Regions from separate parts of the Leisingera sp. NJS201 genome, predicted to be linked through region 1. Evidence: riboswitches for the same ligand, from Rfam matches in the RefSeq annotation. Region 1 holds a riboswitch; each other region holds the start of a gene.
What was found. Region 1 has a riboswitch for cobalamin ahead of ETW23_RS02070 (SRPBCC family protein). Riboswitches for the same ligand answer to the same signal wherever they lie in the genome.

Region 1 (6,292 bases):
ATGGGCTTTCCTGATCACCATCTGGGTGCTGTTCGGGGCCTTTCTGCATTATACGCTGCCGCAGTACGATGTGGTGCGGATCGTCAATACCTACGAGGAGCGGCAGGAGCTGAACGACTGGACGCGGGTTTTCTGGTCGCAGCCGGATGACCAGTCGGCGGAGCTGATCAACCGCGATGTGCAGTTCATCCAGGCGGTGCGCCCCAATGGCCGCAATATCGTGTACCGGAATGAGGATACCGGCTGGAATTGGCCGCCCTATTTCAAGTTCGATACGGCCAATCTGTATACGGATGCCAATGACAGCATCTCAACCAAGGCGAACCCGGAATGGGTGGCGGTGATGCACTATGGCTGGCGCAATGAATTCCTGTCGGTCTTTCCCAACGCGGTGACGATCAACCCGGTTGCGGGACCGGAGGACAAGCCAGCCAACTGGTTCACGATCATTGTTCTGGTGCTTCTGGCGGCGGTATTCTGGGCCGTCTATGTGCGCTGGCGCCGCTTCCGCCGGGCGCGGATCGACCCGATGGTCGAGAATGTCGAAGACAGCCTGTATGCCGCCGGCGATGCGCTTGCCGAGCGCAGGGGACGGTTCCGGCGCTGGCTGGACAGCTGGAAGTCGAAGTGACGAGAGGGGCCGCGGACCGGGCGGCTCTGAAACTTGCAAACGGATGCGCGGGCCTGAACGGGCCCGCATTTTTTTTATTCGATACGGTCGAGCACCCAATCCAGCGCCGGGGTGAAATCGCCAGCCGAAAGCGCCCCGCGTGGTGCCGCGGCGGCAGCAAAGGCGAAACCGTGTGTGTAATCCACCAGCAGGCAGAGAATGGTGCGGGCCTCTGCGCCAGATACGTCTGCGGCGGTGATTTCCGCCTCGATCAGCCGGGTCAGCCCGGTCAGGGAGGGGCCGATCAGGGCCGGGTTTTCCAGGATGCACTTTGCAAGCTCCGGATGCTTGGTCACCTGGGCGCAATAGCGTGTCATCAGGTCGCGCAGCCGCAGTTTGGGCGTTGCCGCTTCTGACGGGGTGTCTGAACCTGCAAACGCAATGGCGACGAGGGATGCAATCATCTCGTCCTTGGTTCCGGCGTGATGGGCAACGGCCATCGGGGTGACGCCAAGCGCCTTTGCCAGTGCTTTGAAGGTGAGGGCCTTGCTGCCGCCCTCATCGAGCAGCTGCAGGGCCGTTTTCAGCACATCATCCTTGCTGAGGGTCCGGCTGCCCCTGGGCGGGCGGCCCATGCGCGGGGGCATTGGTCAGGCTACCCGGAACGTGGTCTGGACCATGCCGGTGGGCAGGATGCGGGAGCTTGCCGCCTGGAGGTCGATGTCCCGGTCCAGGCTGCCGAACAGCGGAATCCCGATGCCGATCAGAATCGGGACCGTTGTGATGGTCAGATCGGCGATAAGCCCCTGGCGCAGGAAGGACTGCACCATCCGTCCGCCGTCGATATAGGCGCGGGTCCAGCCCTCTTCTTGCAGCTCCTGCATAAGGTCTGCGGGCGCGGCGGTGCTGAGGCGCACCTTGTCCTTCAGCTCCTCGGGAATGTCCTGTTCGGTCAGGCTGCTGCTGAGGACCACAACAGGTTTGCTGTAGGGCCATTGGCCGAACCCGAGCAGGGTGCGGAACGATCCGGTTCCCATGACCAGCCCGTCGACGCTGTACATGAAGGCGGCAAAGCCGCCATCGTCATCTTCGGCAACAGGCTGTTTGTGCAGCCAATCCAGCGAATGGTCCTGGCGGGCCACAAAGCCGTCGAGGCTGGTGGCGATGAAGACGTGGCCGGTGGTCATCGGGTTCTCCTGTGCATGCGGTTAATTATACGACATATAATTAACCGCATGCCGCGTTCCAAGGGGCTGACGCAAGATTCACTGCGTGCGAATCGATTCGGTGGGATCAGCCGCGGGTAACCGCATGAAAGATAAGCGCTTGCCGCAAACGGGCTGGCGGATGCCGGTTTGAGTTTCTGGACATCCCTGTCCCGCCCGGCGCGGTAAACCTGCATGTCTTATTCCGGTTTCGCCGGGTCGGTTTTGTTTCCGATGGCCGGAAATTTTTCAGGCAATACCGCAGATAGCAAGGTGCCGTCCTTCGGGCGGAGAATTGGGAAGCTGGTGAAACTCCGGCACTGCCCCCGCAACGGTGACCCCGGGCAAGGCATGGCAAACAACCACTGAAGCCAATGGCTTCGGGAAGGTGCCAGGCCCCGCCGCCAAAGCGGCCCCGGGACAGTCCGGAAACCAGCCTTGCCATGTAAACGTCAACCGCGGACGGCGGCGGGGCGGTTGCGGCGCGTGTCCGCAATCCCTTTGCTTATGCCTGCACCCAAGCCAACACGCCGCGGGGATGCGGCAGAGGAGAGAAGCAGATGCTTCACGACAGCGAAATTCTGGCCAAGCTGATGGCGCGGCAGAAAAACTATTCTCTGGAACAGGCGTTCTACACCGATCCGGGTGTTTTGGATCTGGACATGCGGCAGATCTTCTACCGCGAGTGGCTGTTTGCCATTCCCGCCTGCGAAGTGCCGAAACCGGGCAATTATGTGACCCATCAGGTGGGATCGTATAACGTCATCATCGTGCGTGGCACTGATGGCGAAGTGCGTGCTTTCCACAACGCCTGCCGCCACCGCGGTTCGGTTGTGTGCAAGGCGAAAAAGGGCAATTCGCCCAAGCTGGTCTGCCCTTACCACCAGTGGACCTACGAGCTGGACGGCAAACTGCTGTGGGCGCGTGACATGGGGCCGGATTTCGATGCCTCCAAACACGGGCTGAAGCCGGTGCATTGCCGCGACCTGGCCGGGCTGATCTACATCTGCCTGGCGGATGAGGCGCCGGACTTCGACGCCTTTGCCGCTGTGGCGCGTCCCTATCTGGAGCCGCATGATCTGGGCAATGCCAAGGTGGCCTTTGAAAGCTCGATCATCGAGAACGGCAACTGGAAGCTGGTCTGGGAGAACAACCGCGAGTGCTACCACTGCGGCGGCAACCACCCGTCGCTGTGCCGGACCTTCCCCGAGGACCCTTCGGTCACTGGCGTAGAGGGCGGCGAGACCCCGCCGCATCTGCAAAAGCACTTTGACCGGATTGAAGCGGCAGGCTGCCCGGCGCAGTTCCGCATGGATGCGCGCGGCCAGCACCGGCTGGCGCGGATGCCGCTGAATGAGGGCGCGGAAAGCTACACCATGGACGGCAAGGCGGCAGTGGCCAAGCCGCTGGGCCGGGTGCCCTTTGCTGATGCCGGCACGCTGCTGAAGTTCCACTATCCGACCACCTGGAACCACTTCCTGCCGGATCATTCCCTCGTGTTCCGGGTCACTCCGATCAGCCCGACCGAAACCGAAGTCACTACCAAATGGCTGGTGCACAAGGATGCGGTCGAGGGCCAGGATTACGACATCAAGCGCCTGACCGAGGTCTGGATGGCGACCAATGACGAGGATCGCATTGTGGTCGAAGACAACCAGCAAGGCATCAACTCCCCCGCTTATGAACCCGGTCCCTATTCCGAGGTGCAGGAAAGCGGCGTCATCCAGTTCTCCAACTGGTATGCTGAACACCTGACCCGCGCGCTGACCGGCCGCCATCTGATTGCGGCGGAGTAAGATCATGGGATTGCAGGCCAATTTTGAGACTCTGGACGAAACCCTGGCGTGGAAGGACGACGAGATGCTGGAATGCGTCTCGGTTGTTCCGGAAGCGCCGAACACCGCCACCTTCAGCTTCCGCGCGCCGTCGGGCGCGTGGTTCAAATACCAGCCGGGCCAGTTCCTGACGCTGGAGCTGCCGGTGCCGGAAGGGACAGTCTGGCGCACCTATACCATCAGCTCGTCGCCCTCGCGGCCCTTGTCGATCTCGGTCACGGTCAAGGCCCAGGGCGACAGCATCGGCACCCGCTGGATGCTGGACCATCTGCGCCCCGGCAGGATCCTGCGCGCCTCCGGCCCGGCAGGGGTGTTCACCCTGCCAAAGCGTCCGAATGGCAAGTTTCTGTTCATCTCCGCAGGCTCGGGCATCACACCCAGCCTGTCGATGACCCAGTATCTGTTCGACCGCGGCCAGTCGCCCGACATCTGCTTTATCAACTGCGCCAAACGCCCCAGCGAGATCATCGCCCGCCAGCAGCTGGAAAGCATGGCGTCGCGGCTGCCGGGGCTGAAGCTGAACCTGGTGGTGGAGGAGGACGACCCTTATCAGGTCTGGACCGGCTACCGCGGCCAGCTGAACCAGATCATGCTGGGCCTTATCGCGCAGGATTACCTGGAGCGCGAGGTCTACTGCTGCGGGCCGGAACCCTTCATGCAGGCGGTGCGCGACATGCTCAACGGCCTGGGCTTTGACATGGAGAACTACAACCAGGAGAGCTTTGGCGCGCCGGTTGAAACAGCCGCTGATGTGCCAGAGATCGACGATGTGGTGCCGGAGGAAACTGCTGCCGCCGAGATCAGCTTTGCGGCTTCCGGTGTTATGGCAACCTGCACCGAAACAGATACGGTGCTGGCGGTGGCCAAGGCCTCGGGTCTCAACATTCCGTCGGGCTGCACCTTCGGAATCTGCGGCACCTGCAAGGTCAAGAAAACCGCAGGCGAGGTGCATATGGTCCACAACGGCGGCATTTCGGAGGAAGACGTGGAGGCCGGTTTCATCCTGGCCTGCTGCTCCAACCCGATTGGCCGGGTTGAGGTCGATATCTGATGAAAACGGGCGCGCGCCGGATCTGGTGCGCGCCCTTGTTTTCGGGGCCTGATCAGGCTTCCAGTGCCAGCTTGTGCACATGGATTTCGTTGATCGGATGGCTCTCGGCGCCGATAACTCCGGGGCGGGCGTGGCGGTAGAGCGAGCGCCAGTAGGGCTGGATCACGGTGCCGTCGTCGCGCATGAACTGCTCGATCTTTTCCATGTGGCCGCGGCGGACATCGGCGTCGGCAATGGCCGAGGCAGCCTCCAGCATGGTATCGAACTCGGCGCTGGCAAGGCCGGTTTCATTCCAGGCCACCCCGGTTTTATAGGCTAGTGTCAGCACCTGCACCCCCAGCGGACGGTGGCCCCAGTCGGTGGAGCTGAACGGGTATTTGTCCCAGTCGTTCCAGAAGGTGTTGCCGGGCAGAACCGTGCGTTTGACCTTTAGGCCTGCGTCGCGCATCTGTGCTGCCAGCGCGTCGGTGGTATTGCGCCGCCAGTCGTCGTCGATTGAGTACAGCTCATGCTCGAAATCGAGCATCCCGGCCTCCTCCATCAGCGCGCGCGCGGCTTGCGGGTCGCGCACCGGGGCGCCGATATCGGCGTATTCCGGGTGGATCGGGCAGACGTGGTGGTTTTCCGCCAGGGTGCCGCGGCCGTCATAGCCAAGTTCCAGCAGCACCGCGTTGTCGCAGGCCAGCGCCAGGGCGCGGCGGACGCGGGCATCGGCATAGGGCTGCGCGCCATCGACCTCGGCGTCGCGGTTGGTGCGCAGCACCAGCGTGTTGGCCGAGATCGACTCGCTCACGTTCCAGCCGATGGAGGTGAAGATATCGACGTATTCCCCCACGGTTTCATAGACCATGTCGATTTCTTCGGCCTCGGCGGCTGACAGATGCGTGGAGCCGTCGGTGCCGAAGTCAACAAACTCGATCCGGTCCAGATGGGCGCCTTCGCCCCACCATTCGTGGCCGGTGTTCTTTTCCAGCGCCACTTTGACGCCGACCTCGTATTCCACCAGTTTGTAGGGGCCGGTGCCGACCGGGTCGGCGCCCGGATCGCCCGACCAGCCGTCCGGCACAATGGCCGCGGGGTATTCGGTCACTGCCGGGATGATGGTGATGTCGGGGCGGGTGAGCTTCACCTTCAGCGTCAGATCGTCGACCACCTCCAGCGCGCCCTCGGCGGGGCCGTCGCCGGCCTCGTTCTGCAAGGAACCCATGCGGGCCGCCATTGAGTTGCCTTCCCATTTGCCATCGCACCAGCGGGCAAAGTTATAGGCCACGTCCTTGGCGGTCAGGGTGCCGCGGCCGTCGTTCCAGTTCACGCCGGGGCGGATGTGCAGCAGGTATTCGGTGGCATCCTCGTTGACCTCCCAGCTTTCCAGGAGGCGCGGCTCAAAGGTGCCGTCTGCGTTGTACTGCACCAGATATTCCAGATAGCCGCGCACCAAGTTGCCAAGTTGCGGCCAGTTGAACAGCGGCGGATCAAGCAGCGCCCGTACCACCTGCTGGATGCGGATGGTGCCGCCCTCTTGGATATTGGCCGCCGCCTGCACCGGCTGACTGAGGCCGATCATGCCATAGGCCGCGGATGCGGTTACACC
Region 2 (6,292 bases), 190 kb from region 1:
TCGGCGAGGATGCTGTCTTCGGCCAGCAGGATCAGCCTTGTGCAATGGCGCGCCGCCAGCCCCAGATCATGCAGAGATACCAGCGCGGCGCGGCCTTCGGCAGCGAGGCTGGCAAAGACCTCCATAGTGGAGATCTGATGCGCCGGGTCCAGCCCTGCGGCAGGTTCATCGGCCATCAAAAGCGGCGTATCCTGCGCCAGCGCGCGGGCAATCAGCGCGCGGGCCTGCTCGCCGCCCGAGAGGCGCGATGCAGCACGCTGGCGGAGCGGATCCAGTCCCATGCGCCCAATCGATTGATTGACCAGCGCCTGATCGCCAGGCGGCAGCCGCAGCCCCTGCGGCAGATGCGGCAGGCGGCCAAGCGCCACCAGCCGCTCCACCGGGATCGGCCAGGCGATCTCGCGCGATTGCGGCATCCAGGCCACCGCGCGGGCGCGCTCCGCCGCGCTCATCGCTGCCAGCGAGCTGTGCCCTTGCGCCTGGATCAGCCCCAGGGCGGCGCGCATCAGGCTGCTTTTGCCTGCGCCATTCGGCCCCAACAGGCCGACGAATTCACCTGCCTGGATTTCAAACGACACATCGCGAAGCACCGGACGGTTCCGCAATGTGACAGCGAGGTTCCGGACTGAAAGCACGCTCATGCCAGCCCCTTCCGCGTCTTGTAGATCAGGTGCAGGAACAGCGGCGCGCCAACCAGCGCAGTGACCACCCCCAGCTTGAGATCCCGCGACGGCAGGATGATCCGCACAGCGATATCAGACAGTTGCAGCATGATGGCCCCGCCAAGCGCCGAGGCGCACAACAGCCGCGACGGCTGGCCGCCAACCAGCGGGCGCAGGATATGCGGCACCACCAGGCCAATGAAGCCGATAGCGCCCGCCACAGCAGTGGCGCCGCCGACAATGGCGGCAGTCCCGACCACCAACAGCAGCCGCAGGCGGTTCAGGTTCATTCCCATGGTCTGCGCCGCATCTTCGCCCAGAGTAAGCGCATCCAGACCCCGCGACAGCGTCATCAGGATCGCGGCCCCGGTCAGCGCAAACGGCAGCACCAGCCAGACATGCAGCATCGAACGGTCCGCCAGCGAGCCCATCATCCAGAACACGATCTCATTGGCGGCAAAGGGGTTGGGCGACAGGTTCAGCACCAGCGAGGTGAGCGCCGCCGCCATCGCCGAAATCGCGATCCCTGCCAGGATCAGCGTCAGCGAGCCGCCCTGCGGCCCGGCCAGCGCCATCACCAGAAACACACCCGCCAAAGCACCGGCCAGAGCGGCCAGCGGCAGGCCCAGGGTGAGGCTGGCCGCCAGTCCGGTGTTGATCGCCAAAACCGCCCCCAGCGCCGCCGAGGAGGACACGCCGATCAGTCCCGGCTCCGCCAGCGGATTGCGCAGATAGCCCTGCATCGCGGCCCCCGTCAGCCCCAGACCTCCGCCGATAATCACCGCCAGCAGCGCCCGCGGCAGCCGGATTTCGCGCATCACCAGCGTCAGCGGGCCATAGCTGTTGTCAAAAAGGGCCGCGAGGCTTTCGCCGATGCCCACATCCGCAGGCCCCACGGTCAGCGACAGAGGGAACAACGCCAGAACGGCCGTGGCAAGCATCAGCATCAGACGGGTCATTCCCGGCCCTCCTTTTCCAGAAAAATGCGGCGTTCCTCCGCCAGCGCCGCCACCGCGCGCAGCACATGCGGGGTGCCGCAGACCCAATCCGCATCGCGGATCTGCCCGGCACCGCTGCGGGCGGCCAGCTGCCGCACCACCGGATGCGCCAGATTGTCCTCGCTGCGGGAGGCGCGCGGATAGGGCGACGTGCCGATCAGCAGATCCGGCGCGGCCAACGCCAGCAGTTCCAGCGGCATATGACCGGAGTGCGCATAGCCCAGCTCATCCGCGATATTGCGCAGTCCCGCCGCGCGCAGGATTTGGCCCGCGAGGGTCATGCTGCCGGAAGTGAACCCGTTGGCGGCATAAAGCACGGCGCGTGGTGCCTCCGGCCCAGCTTGCTCGAACTTTTCCAGCCGCTGGTCATAGTCTGCCAGCAATGCGCGGGCCGCCTCTTCGCGGCCCAGAACCTGACCCATCTGCAGGATACGTGCGCGCACATCCTGCAGTGAGCTGGCAGGCTGGAACACCACCACCGGCACGCCAAGACGGCGCAGCATATCCGTGGTGGCAGGTGTTGAATAGGCGCCGGCAATCACCAGATCAGCCTGCAGCAGGTATATCTCCTCAGCCAGCCCGTGATTGACGGGATAAGCCATTGCTGCGTCAGCCATGGCCGAGGCGCGTGTGTCCCGCGCGATATAGGAGACCGAGGCCAGCTGGCCGGGGGCCGCCAGCAGCATCGCCAGCTGGTCGGCACAAAGATTCATCGTGACCACGCGCGACGGCCCGGCAATAGCACCGGTGGCGGCCCACAAAAGAGCCAGGACTATGCCGGGCAGCATGCGCATGGGTCAGAACGCGGCCCTTACGCCGATATAGGCGGCACGGCCGCGCTTGGCGTAGCCCCAGACGTCGGCGTAGTCCTCGTCGAACAGGTTGGTGACGCGCCCGGTCAGCACCACTTTGTCGGTCAAGTCATACTGGGCCGAGACGTTGACGGTGGTGTATTCCGGCAGTTCAGCAGTAGCAAAAGAGCCGAAAAACTGAGTATCCCAGTTGCCTGCTACATGGCGGACATCAGTCGTCACAGAGCCGCGGCCGTTGAAGGTTTTCAGAGTTGCGCTCAGCAGCAGTTCGTGCTCCGGACGGCGAACCTCAACCGAACCATCCGGGTTGGTGGCGTCCAGATAGGTGTAGGACAAGTTCAGATAGAGGTTTTCTGTGGCATCCAGGCTTGCCGCCAACTCAACGCCTTTGCGTTCGCTGTCGCCTGCCTGATTGCGGTAGGAGAACGTGGTTGCGTTCACCATGTAGCTCTCGATCTCTCCTGTCAGCGTCTCGTCGAAATAGGTCACATCAACCAGACCGCGCCCTTGCAGGAACGGCACCTCTACCCCGAAATCAAAGCTGCGGTTTTCCTCCGGCTGCAAGTTCGGATTGCCCAGGTAGGTGGTGGCGCCAAATGTACTGTTGGCAAACAGCTCAAAGTAAGACGGGTTCACGATCCCTGTCCCGGCGGAGCTGTGCAGCCGCACACCGCTGCCTGCGAAAGTATAAGAGGCACTGGCCGTCCAGCTGGTGGCATCTTCGAATACGCTGTTGTTGTCGTGGCGCACGCCAAGCTGCAGATCCAGGCCGTTGGCAAAGCTGCCGCGGTATTCCAGGGCAATCGAACTGGTTTCGCGCGCAAAGGCCGGGTTGGAACTGCTGGAATCCTTTTCCCATTCCAGCATTGCGTTCAAAAGGTGGTCTGCCTGATCCGCCGGCTGCCCGTCCAGGCCAATACTCAGCAGGTAATTTGCTGCTTCGGTCTTGGTCTCTGTCGGGGTGCCGCCATTGAAAGCGCGGTCAAAGTCAGTGCGTTCCAGCGACAACCGATGCTTCAGGCGGCCGCCCAACGTGTCCAGTTCGCCGTAGATCTGGGCCAGTTGCTCATCGCGGTCACTGAATTGCGTGGGATCATCCACAACATAGCTGGCTGCGTCTGTTGCGGTGAAAGAAGTGCTGTCGCTGTCATGGCGCTCATCCGAGGTGCGGACGTTGAAGCCAAGTTTCAGCCGGTCGGTGACGAGGTAATCGCCCTTCAGCTGCAAGGTGCTGCGGCGGATGCCGTCCTCTTCACCGCCATCGCCGGAGGTATCGTAGCCGTCGTCATTGTCATGGGCGAAGCTGAAGGAAATGCCGCCGCGCTCGGTCCGTGACGAGATCCGCGCCGACGCCCGGTAGCCGTCCGAACCCGCCTCGGCGCTACCGCCATATTCGGTGCCGATGCCGCCGGTCCTGGTGATGATGTTGATCACACCGGCTGAGGCGTTGGAGCCATAGAACACCGACTGCGGGCCGCGAAGGACCTCGATCCGCTCGATGTTGGCAGTGTCCAGGCCGGACAGGATGTACTCGCTGTCACCGCCAGAGGCTTCGACACCGTCGATCAGGATCAGCGTGTGATTTGCTTCGGCGCCGCGGATGCGGACCTGGGTAAAGCTGTCGCCGGAGCCGTTTATCATCAGGCCGGGGACCGAACGCAGCGCGTCCTGGACAGTGGTGATACCGCGATCTTCGATTTCTTCGCTGGTCAGAACTGAGACGGAGCGGCCGTATTTTTGGGCCTCAATCGGCGTCAGGCCGCCGGAGACGATGATCTCCGCCAGGTCAGTGACCTCTGAATCCTGGGCGGTTGCGATTGCAGGGGTGACGGCCAGGGCCGCGGCCAGGGACAAGCTTGCCTTGCGCATATTCCATTCCTCCCGGCCCGCGCAACAAACGCAGGCCAAGTGACTGCCCAAGCGGGCAGTGTATTCGGGTCGGGTCTTTGGAAGGCACTGCCTCCGCAGACGGTGAAAACTGCCACCACTACGGAAATCCGTTATCTACGGCGCGCCCCGCACCGGGATAGGGTGATCATCCTGGCAGGTCTCCTGACTCGCGGGTCGAAGCTTTGCCGCGCCTTCCCGCCCCTTGGGGCAGTGGCATTTCGCAGCATTGCTCTCCGCTCACAGTTGCGGGGGCAGTCACGGATTCAGCGCCTGTTGGCTACACTTCACCGTGTTCCCTTTTACCCGGGTGGTTTCCCAGCCGGACCAGAATAGGCGCGACTTAGGCAAACCGGATTTGTTCTGTCAAGCGGAAGCAAACTCAATCGAGATTGCTATGGATTGACTGCAAGGTGAAATGAAAAAACAATTGTTTAAATTTATACACTTACGTCCGAGAATCTTCGTGAAGAAAATTCGGCTTTGAGCACCGGGGATGCGGCTTAAGTCTGAAAGGGAGTATGTCGAACCGCGGCCGATACTGCTGTTCAATCTCATGCGGGACCTATGAGGCGAGCTTTTGCAATGCAGGCAAGCCCGTCGTTGCTCCTTTCCAATGCCAGTTGAAAACTGGAAGGTTCACTTTCTGCGATTAGTGGCAAAAGTGTTTCCTCTTGCCCTGTCTGCTTGCAGCCGCGGTGAAGGAAAGGCGTCTGCGCGCCTTGGGCACTGCCCGCCAAAACGTCCCTGCACCATGCCTAACCCTCCGCACTTCCTTCTGCCATGCAGCGGGCGGTTTCCGGAAGTGCAGCGGGCCGTCGTGCTGCACGCGCGCCGCGAGAATCCGGCACTTCCGCAATGGGCTCGAACCAGCCCTCCCAACCAAGAAAAAAGCCCCGCAGACACCTGCGGGGCTTTCGTTTTCAGCAGCCGTGAGGCCGGGGAGATTACTCGTCGCCCGACTTCAGTGCGGCGCCCAGGATGTCGCCCAGCGATGCGCCGGAGTCCGAGGAGCCATACTGTTCCACTGCTTCTTTCTCTTCTGCAATCTCGCGTGCCTTGATCGACAGGCCCAGACGACGGGTCTTGGAGTCGACGTTGGTGACGCGGACGTCGACCTTGTCGCCAACCGAGAAGCGCTCGGGGCGCTGGTCGGCACGGTCGCGCGCCAGGTCGGAGCGGCGGATGAAGGACTTCATGCCCTCATATTCCACTTCGATGCCGCCGTCTTCGATCGCGGTCACGTTCACGGTCACGATCGAGCCGCGCTTCACGCCGCCAACCGCTTCTGCAAACTTGTCGCCGCCCAGAGCTTTGATCGACAGCGAGATACGCTCTTTGTCGACGTCCACTTCGGAAACAACGGCCGAAACCATGTCGCCCTTGCGGTAGTTCTGGATCGCATCTTCACCGCGCTCGTCCCAGCTGAGGTCGGAGAGGTGAACCATGCCGTCGATGTCGCCGTCGAGGCCAATGAACAGACCGAATTCGGTGATGTTCTTGACTTCGCCTTCGACCTCGGTGCCTTCCGGGTTGGCTTCGGAGAAGACTTCCCACGGGTTGCGCATGGTCTGCTTGAGGCCCAGGGACACGCGGCGCTTGGCACCGTCGATTTCCAGAACCATGACGTCGACTTCCTGGGAAGTGGAGACGATCTTGCCCGGGTGGACGTTCTTCTTGGTCCAGGACATCTCGGAGACGTGCACCAGACCTTCGACGCCCGGCTCCAGCTCAACAAATGCACCGTAATCGGTGATGTTGGTGACGCGGCCCTTGTGGACCGAGGAAAGCGGGTACTTGGCGCCAACCAGATCCCACGGATCTTCCTGCAGCTGCTTCATGCCGAGGGAGATACGGTGGGTCTCTTTGTTGATCTTGATGACCTGAACCTTGACGGTTTCGCCGATCGACAGGATCTCGGAGGGGTGGTTCA
Region 3 (6,292 bases), on a different replicon from region 1:
GCATTGGCAGCCTCCAGCGAGCTCGCCAGCTTTTCGCGAACGTCGGTCAGCAGTTCGAAGGTATTGGTGATCATGCCGTTGTAGCTGAGCAGCCCTTCCTCCTCGATAGACCTGCGTAGCGGCACCAGCACGTCACGATAGTGACGGGCGATTTCGTAAGAGGAGTGGTAGGCTAGTTCTGCGCTGCGGGCTTCGGAACGGACATTCACCGCCCGTTCAGCCAAGGCATTGGCCGCTTGCATATAAGACAGCTCCGCCTTGCGCATCCGCGCCTTGCCGGTGTCAAATACCGGGATGGCAAACTCCAGCTCCAATTGTGGAAGGGTCTCGGTGTTGGTCACTCCGTCCTCGCGCTCGCGCTCCGCCTCAAAGCCTGCAATCAGTTCCAGATCCGTCACCAGCCGGGTCCGGTCCGTCAGTCCAAAGGCCCGGGCCTGCGCCTCAAGTCCAAGCTTGGCGACCTGCAAATCCACCCGGTTCTTCAGAGCTGCCTGCTCGATGGAGGACACTTTGGGCAAAGACTTTGGCAAGGATGGCAGAGCATCGGGCACGTAGTAGTTGGCATCGCTGCCCCACAGGCCCATCAGCCGCGTCAGCTCTTCCTTGGCGAGCTTTGCTTCCAGACGGGCTCTGGCGACTTGGCCTGCCAGTTCGGCATTGAAGGCAAATTCCCGCGCCTGCCCCGCCTTGTTCAGCGCGCCGGTCCTGCCTAGCTGGCTCGCCAGCTCTGCCCCTGCTGCCGCAGTCTCGCTGGCCTGTCGCAGATAACTCAGCCGTTCAAAGGCCGCCACGGCAGTGATCCAGGCCTGCCGGGTCTGCCCGGCCAGCGCCAAGGTATCGTTCACCGCGTTCAGCTGGGCCTGCTGGAACTGGGCCTCGGCCACAGCGATGCGCTGCTTGCGCGTCTTCACGTCCAGCAGGTTCACGGCGATGGTGGATTCCAGCGCCCGGTACAGGCCCAGTTCAGGCGCCCCGATCCCCAACAGGCCGATCGACACCACCGGGTTCTCCGGCGTCATCTGCTGCCAGGCCTCCGCCGCCGACAGCCCGACTGCAGCATAAGATGCCTGCAATCCTTTGTTGTTCAAAAGCGCCGCTTGCACCGCTGTGTCGGCGGAGATCGTCTTGCCCTGCACGAGGCTGCGGACTTCCTTGGCCAAAGCCTCGTTTTCCGCCTGTGTTTGCGCAAAGGCCGTGCGTTTGCCGATGACCGCCGAAGTCTGACTGGCCACTTCCTGAAATCCGGCCTGCGGGCTGGTGTACTTCTCCGGTACAGCGGCCGAGCAGGCAGCAAGTACCACGGGCGACGCCAGCACGGCGCGCCAAACTCTGATCCTCATCAGTGGTCCTCCTGCTGCTGATCATTGACGCCACGCCAGGAAACCGGGCCGCTGGGTTCTTGGCGTTCATAGCCCGAGAGGGAGACTGATAATTCAGGGTACGGTAAGGGCCGGATTGCGCAGCAACCCTTTGCAACGCTGCGGTATCGGGCAGCGCTGCTGGATCAGCGGCACACGCCCCCAGCAGCAGGGCGCATGCCCCGGCCAGAAAAGGAGATTTCATCTGTTTTTCCTGAGAATAATCTGTAGTGGTTCTGCGCTTAGGCACAGAACGGCTTTAATTACCGCTTCTGCGGGTCAGATTTTCAGGATCTAGGAGGACGCAGGACCTTCACACGATCCTGAGACGGCAGCTGCGCGGAAGCCATCACCCAACGGACAGGCTGCTGAACAAAAGCGGCATCAGGCTGCAAAGAAAGTATTGCAAGGGCCATACAGGCGCCCGCGCAGCAGTTTCCGGCATCAGCGGTGTATTGCGCAGTGTCTTGACCATCGTTTTCGGCAATATGGGAAGCCTTATGCGTTACGCCGGCCACAAAGGAGGCAGTATGGCTTTGTCCGTCGTGCGACATCGCTGCATTGCTATGATGGCCCGCGACAGAATGCGCAGCGGATGGCAACGAAAATCCCAACACAAGAACTACCGCAAAAGCAGCGGCGACCCTGATCAGCCGGAAGATACGTGCCAGAAACATCATGCGGGTATTGCACAGCACCGGAGCAGTCCGCGTCAAGATGGCAATGATGTATTCAGCGCACGAATTTGAGCATTTCAGAAGCGTTTTCCTCGAAGTTCCCTGTCGGATCGTATGCGACTACAACGCGAAGCAAACCTTCCTGCGCAGGAGGGCTAAGTCTGATAAGACTTATCGAAAGTGACGATTCGTTGGCTGAACAGTTCGGCAGAGTGGTCAAGCCTGTGGCTGCTGAAACGCCTGCTTCGGTGATCCTGCAAGCTTAGGAAGATTGTCAGCGATACCCGGCGCAGGCCGGTTTCGGGCAACTCCCGCATAGGCTCAGTTGTCGCCAGGACCGTGGTCGGTTTGCCCTTTGCTTCTGATAAATCCAAGAGAGATCGAGATAATGATCCGAAGTGTGAACGCTTGAAGCTGCCGCCATTCGCTGCGTGCTGTTTGAACTGGTAGGGTGCGCAACGAAACCACCCGTCGCCGCGGCTGTTCAATCCTTGCTGCGGTTGCGAGGGAATGGGAAGGCAGTGTTTTCCACCCCTAAGACTGCTTTCAGAGGGCAACAGTTCTAACTCGCAGTGCGGATGATGTGGCCCGCTCGCGATACTTCGCAAAGCCTTGATTCTACGGTTTATCCGCCTCAGTGGTCCGCGCGGCGAAGTTTTGGACAAAAAGCATTCGAGCGACTTGCGTCAGCAAGCTGCCCCAAGCACATTTGCCTCAAAACTAACTATGGACTCTTTAGGAAATTCAGCGTCAAAATTGGTATTGAAGCCAAGCTTGCATGGTACCACGGGACGTAGGTTTCCAACGAAGATCGCTCGATTGAGGACCTGCCCGGCGCATGAGCCTGCCCACACTCACCTTATGCCGAACTTGCCGCGACGCAGACCCTGCCTTTTTTGGGCAGGTCGCCGCGGCTTTGGAGGCTTCGGGAGGAAAAGTAAGGCTGCAGCAGGTGGAATGTATGTCCGGTTGCAAGCGGCCGCAAACCCTAGCTATGCGGCAAAGCGGGAAGACCGCCTATCTATTCGGGGAAATCACCGCGGGTGACCTGCCGGACATCCTGACCTTCCTGCGGATGTATGAGGTTAGCCCGGATGGCAATTTTGCCGATGCCAGGCCGCTGGGCCGACTGCGGTTTAAGGTGATCGCCCGCATCCCTGCGGATCTGGACTGAACCGCTTGCTGCCGGCAGGACAAAGAGATCCAGCAGTTTTTTGCCGAGAAATTGGAAATTATCAGGGGTTCCTGCCTTCCGGTTTCCGCCCGTGCATGACGCTGACGTGTTTTAAATTGGCGGAATCATCCTTGACCGGACTCAGCCGCACGGGGCATTACCACATGATACGGTGTCTGATGGTGCCTAAGCACTGGGACTGAAACGGGAATGAGGACGGTGGACCAAATCGCGGCACCGAAGCCTCAACCGCCCCCGCGACTGTGAGCGGCGAGCGGCCTTCCAATATCCACTGGCCAAGGCCGGGAAGGAGGATGGCAGCAGCGACCCGCGAGTCAGGAGACCGGCCGTGTGGTAACGCAACTTGTACCGTCGGGTGTGACGGTAAGGAGGACTAAAAATGACGACCAAGACGCTTAAGGCTTCCGCCGCTGGCACCAGTGTTCTTCCGGCACTGTTTGCAGTGGTTCTGGGTTTCGGGATCATCACGCTGACCGGCCATGTTCAGGCATCTGCCCTGCACGACGCCGCGCATGATGTGCGCCACGCAACTGGCTTCCCCTGCCACTAAGGCCATGTTCAGTCGCATTCTGACCAGCGGCCTGTTCGCTGGCGCTGCAGCAGGGCTGATTACCGCCCTGCTGCAGCTCGTTTTCGTGCAGCCCGTGCTGCTGCACGCTGAGCTTTATGAATCAGGAGAGCTGGTGCATTTTGGTGCCGAAGCGGTGACGGCCCATCCCGACCTGCCCGGCATGTTTGCCGAACCGATGCGTGACGGGCTCAGCATCATCTTCACCATGCTGACCTACACCGGCTATGCGCTGGTGATGGCGGCGCTGATGTCGGTGGCTGAACGCCAGGGCCACGAGATCAACGCGCGCACCGGTATTCTATGGGGCCTGGCGGGTTTCATCACCTTCCACTTCGCGCCCGGCCTGACGCTGGCGCCGGAAGTTCCGGGCGTGGCCGCCGCCGATGTCGGTGCGCGTCAGATCTGGTGGGGGGCAACTGTGGCCGCCGCGGGCGTTGCCATGTGGCTGATTGCCTATGGCGGCAGCTTGGCGGGCTATACCGTCGCAGCCCTGCTGCTGCTGGCGCCGCATGTAATCGGCGCGCCTGAGCCCGAAAGCTTCACCGGCCCGGTTCCGACAGAGATCGGCGCCCTGTTTGCCGCCCGCGCCTTTGGCGTCGGCATGGCCGCCTGGGTGCTCTTGGGCAGCTTTGCCGGCTACTTCTGGCAAACCGAAGGCAAGCGCGCAGAAGCCGCCGCCTGATACTGGCCCAGCCTGATCCCCGCCGGGTTCGCCCGGCGGGGAAACTCTTTTCCGAGGATACCGATATGTCCCGCTCTCTTGCTCTTTTTGCCATAGGCCTGATCTTTGGCGGCGGTGCCGGCTTCGTGATCGCAGCCGGCAATGGCGTCACCTTCGATGGCCATGAGCATGGCAGCGCTGACCACTTCGGCGGCGGCCATGGTGAAATGACCGCCCATGACCATTCCCAAGCTGTCAGCCTAGCGGCAGGCCCCGATGCCCCCGGCGTCGCCATCCAGCTGCACAAGGACCCGATGGCAGGCTGGAACCTGCAAGTCACGCCGCAGAACTTCCGCTTTGCACCTCAAAACGCCTCCTCCGCGGACGTGGACGGCGAAGGCCACGCGCATGTCTATGTGAACGGCGAGAAACTCGCTCGGCTCTATGCAAACTGGATGCATATCCCAGCCCTGCCCGAAGGGGCAGAAGTGAAGGTCTCGCTCAACACCAACAGCCACAAGACGTTGCAGGTGGAGGGGGAGCCGTTGGAAGCGAAGACCAGCGTCCCAGCGGGCGGTGATGGCTCCTGACTGCAGCGTTCGCTCGATAGAAAGGGCTCTCTGCCCTATTTTGCCGCATCCTCAATCAACGTCAGCTTCTGTTTCAGCCTTTGCGAGCGCCCGATAGACGGTCATTCTTGAAACGCCAAGATCACGAGCGATCTGAGCTTTTGCGATGCCTTCGTTCGCCAACCGCCGAATTTCATCATCATCAACGGATTTCCGCCTCCCCTTGTAAACGCCCTTATCTTTGGCCGCCGCAATTCCCGCGCGTTGTCGGTCACGGATGAACTTAAGTTCCATGTCGGCCACCATTCCGAGCACAGTTATTACCATTCGGCCCATGTCCCCGGCCGTGGTGACTTCCGGTTCAAGCACACGGAGAGATGCGCGTTTGGCGTCCAACTCATGCACCAGATTCAGCACATCGCGGGTGGAACGGCCGAGGCGATCCAGACGATGAACAACCAACTCATCGCCTTCCCGTAGGAATTCCATCATGGTTGCCAATTCGGATCGGTTGTCGCGAGACGCACCAGAGACCGTTTCTGATCGGATGATCTCACAGCCCGCTGTCTTCAGCATGGTTTTCTGGACATGGAGATCCTGGCTCGATGAACTGACACGGGCGTATCCGATACGGGGCATGGCAATCTGTCACATTAGGGTGGTTACCACTCTGATACCGTAACTAATGTGTGGTTGACCACTCATTTGTGACGTTTCGACCTGTCACCTACGCCTGTTACCTTTTGGTGCACCCTTTTGTTACATAAGTTTCATGCGGCCATCGCGCCGAAATCAATCCGCTGGTCCAGATCAACATCGAACCGGCCATAGGGATTGATATGAGCATAGATCAGCGGGGAAAGACCATTATAGTCCCGATCCGTCAGCCGGGTGGCCCATATCGGTTCCGCCAGAACCGATTGCATCATGCGGGTGTTTACATAGACCAGTGAGGCTTGAAGCAAGTGCAATGCATGAGCCGAGATTTCCTGATCAGCAATCCGGTTGCTGGAAATCTCGCCACCTTTGCCGAAGAACACAAAACCATTGGCGCTGTTCCAATTCTCGACCACGTTCAATCCTTCATGGATTTCCCGGCGGAAGGCTTCAGAGCGCAGATAGCGGCACAGAAATATCGTCTTGATGGCGCGGCCAAGTTCCACCAGCGCCTTGTAGGTCGGGTGCATTACGTCGGCACGTGCAAACCGTCGCAGAATAGCTTCAGGGTCAGCTGTCCCGTGCTTCATGGCGGCCGCGTATT

Region 2: linked by a shared signal. The riboswitch ahead of ETW23_RS02955 (TonB-dependent siderophore receptor) and the one ahead of ETW23_RS02070 (SRPBCC family protein) in region 1 are both predicted to bind cobalamin.
Region 3: linked by a shared signal. The riboswitch ahead of ETW23_RS24575 (CbtB domain-containing protein) and the one ahead of ETW23_RS02070 (SRPBCC family protein) in region 1 are both predicted to bind cobalamin.

The regions. Positions count from the first base shown of each region.
Region 1 covers NZ_CP038234.1:412,862-419,153, forward strand. The annotation lists gene ETW23_RS02055 (DUF1523 family protein) at 1-631, shown strand, start outside; gene ETW23_RS02060 (TetR/AcrR family transcriptional regulator) at 706-1,257, opposite strand; gene ETW23_RS02065 (dihydrofolate reductase family protein) at 1,261-1,797, opposite strand; cobalamin riboswitch at 2,070-2,271, shown strand; gene ETW23_RS02070 (SRPBCC family protein) at 2,376-3,611, shown strand; gene ETW23_RS02075 (hybrid-cluster NAD(P)-dependent oxidoreductase) at 3,616-4,701, shown strand; gene ETW23_RS02080 (ABC transporter substrate-binding protein) at 4,754-6,292, opposite strand, start outside.
Region 2 covers NZ_CP038234.1:601,822-608,113, reverse strand. The annotation lists gene ETW23_RS02970 (ABC transporter ATP-binding protein) at 1-641, opposite strand, end outside; gene ETW23_RS02965 (iron ABC transporter permease) at 638-1,621, opposite strand; gene ETW23_RS02960 (ABC transporter substrate-binding protein) at 1,618-2,448, opposite strand; gene ETW23_RS02955 (TonB-dependent siderophore receptor) at 2,458-4,341, opposite strand; cobalamin riboswitch at 4,497-4,706, opposite strand; gene rpsA (30S ribosomal protein S1) at 5,307-6,292, opposite strand, start outside.
Region 3 covers NZ_CP038240.1:52,745-59,036, reverse strand. The annotation lists gene ETW23_RS24590 (TolC family protein) at 1-1,340, opposite strand, end outside; gene ETW23_RS24585 (hypothetical protein) at 1,646-2,038, opposite strand; gene ETW23_RS27015 (DUF1636 domain-containing protein) at 2,874-3,209, shown strand; cobalamin riboswitch at 3,363-3,576, shown strand; gene ETW23_RS24575 (CbtB domain-containing protein) at 3,610-3,780, shown strand; gene ETW23_RS24570 (CbtA family protein) at 3,785-4,483, shown strand; gene ETW23_RS24565 (hypothetical protein) at 4,549-5,052, shown strand; gene ETW23_RS24560 (recombinase family protein) at 5,104-5,670, opposite strand; gene ETW23_RS24555 (Tn3 family transposase) at 5,802-6,292, opposite strand, start outside.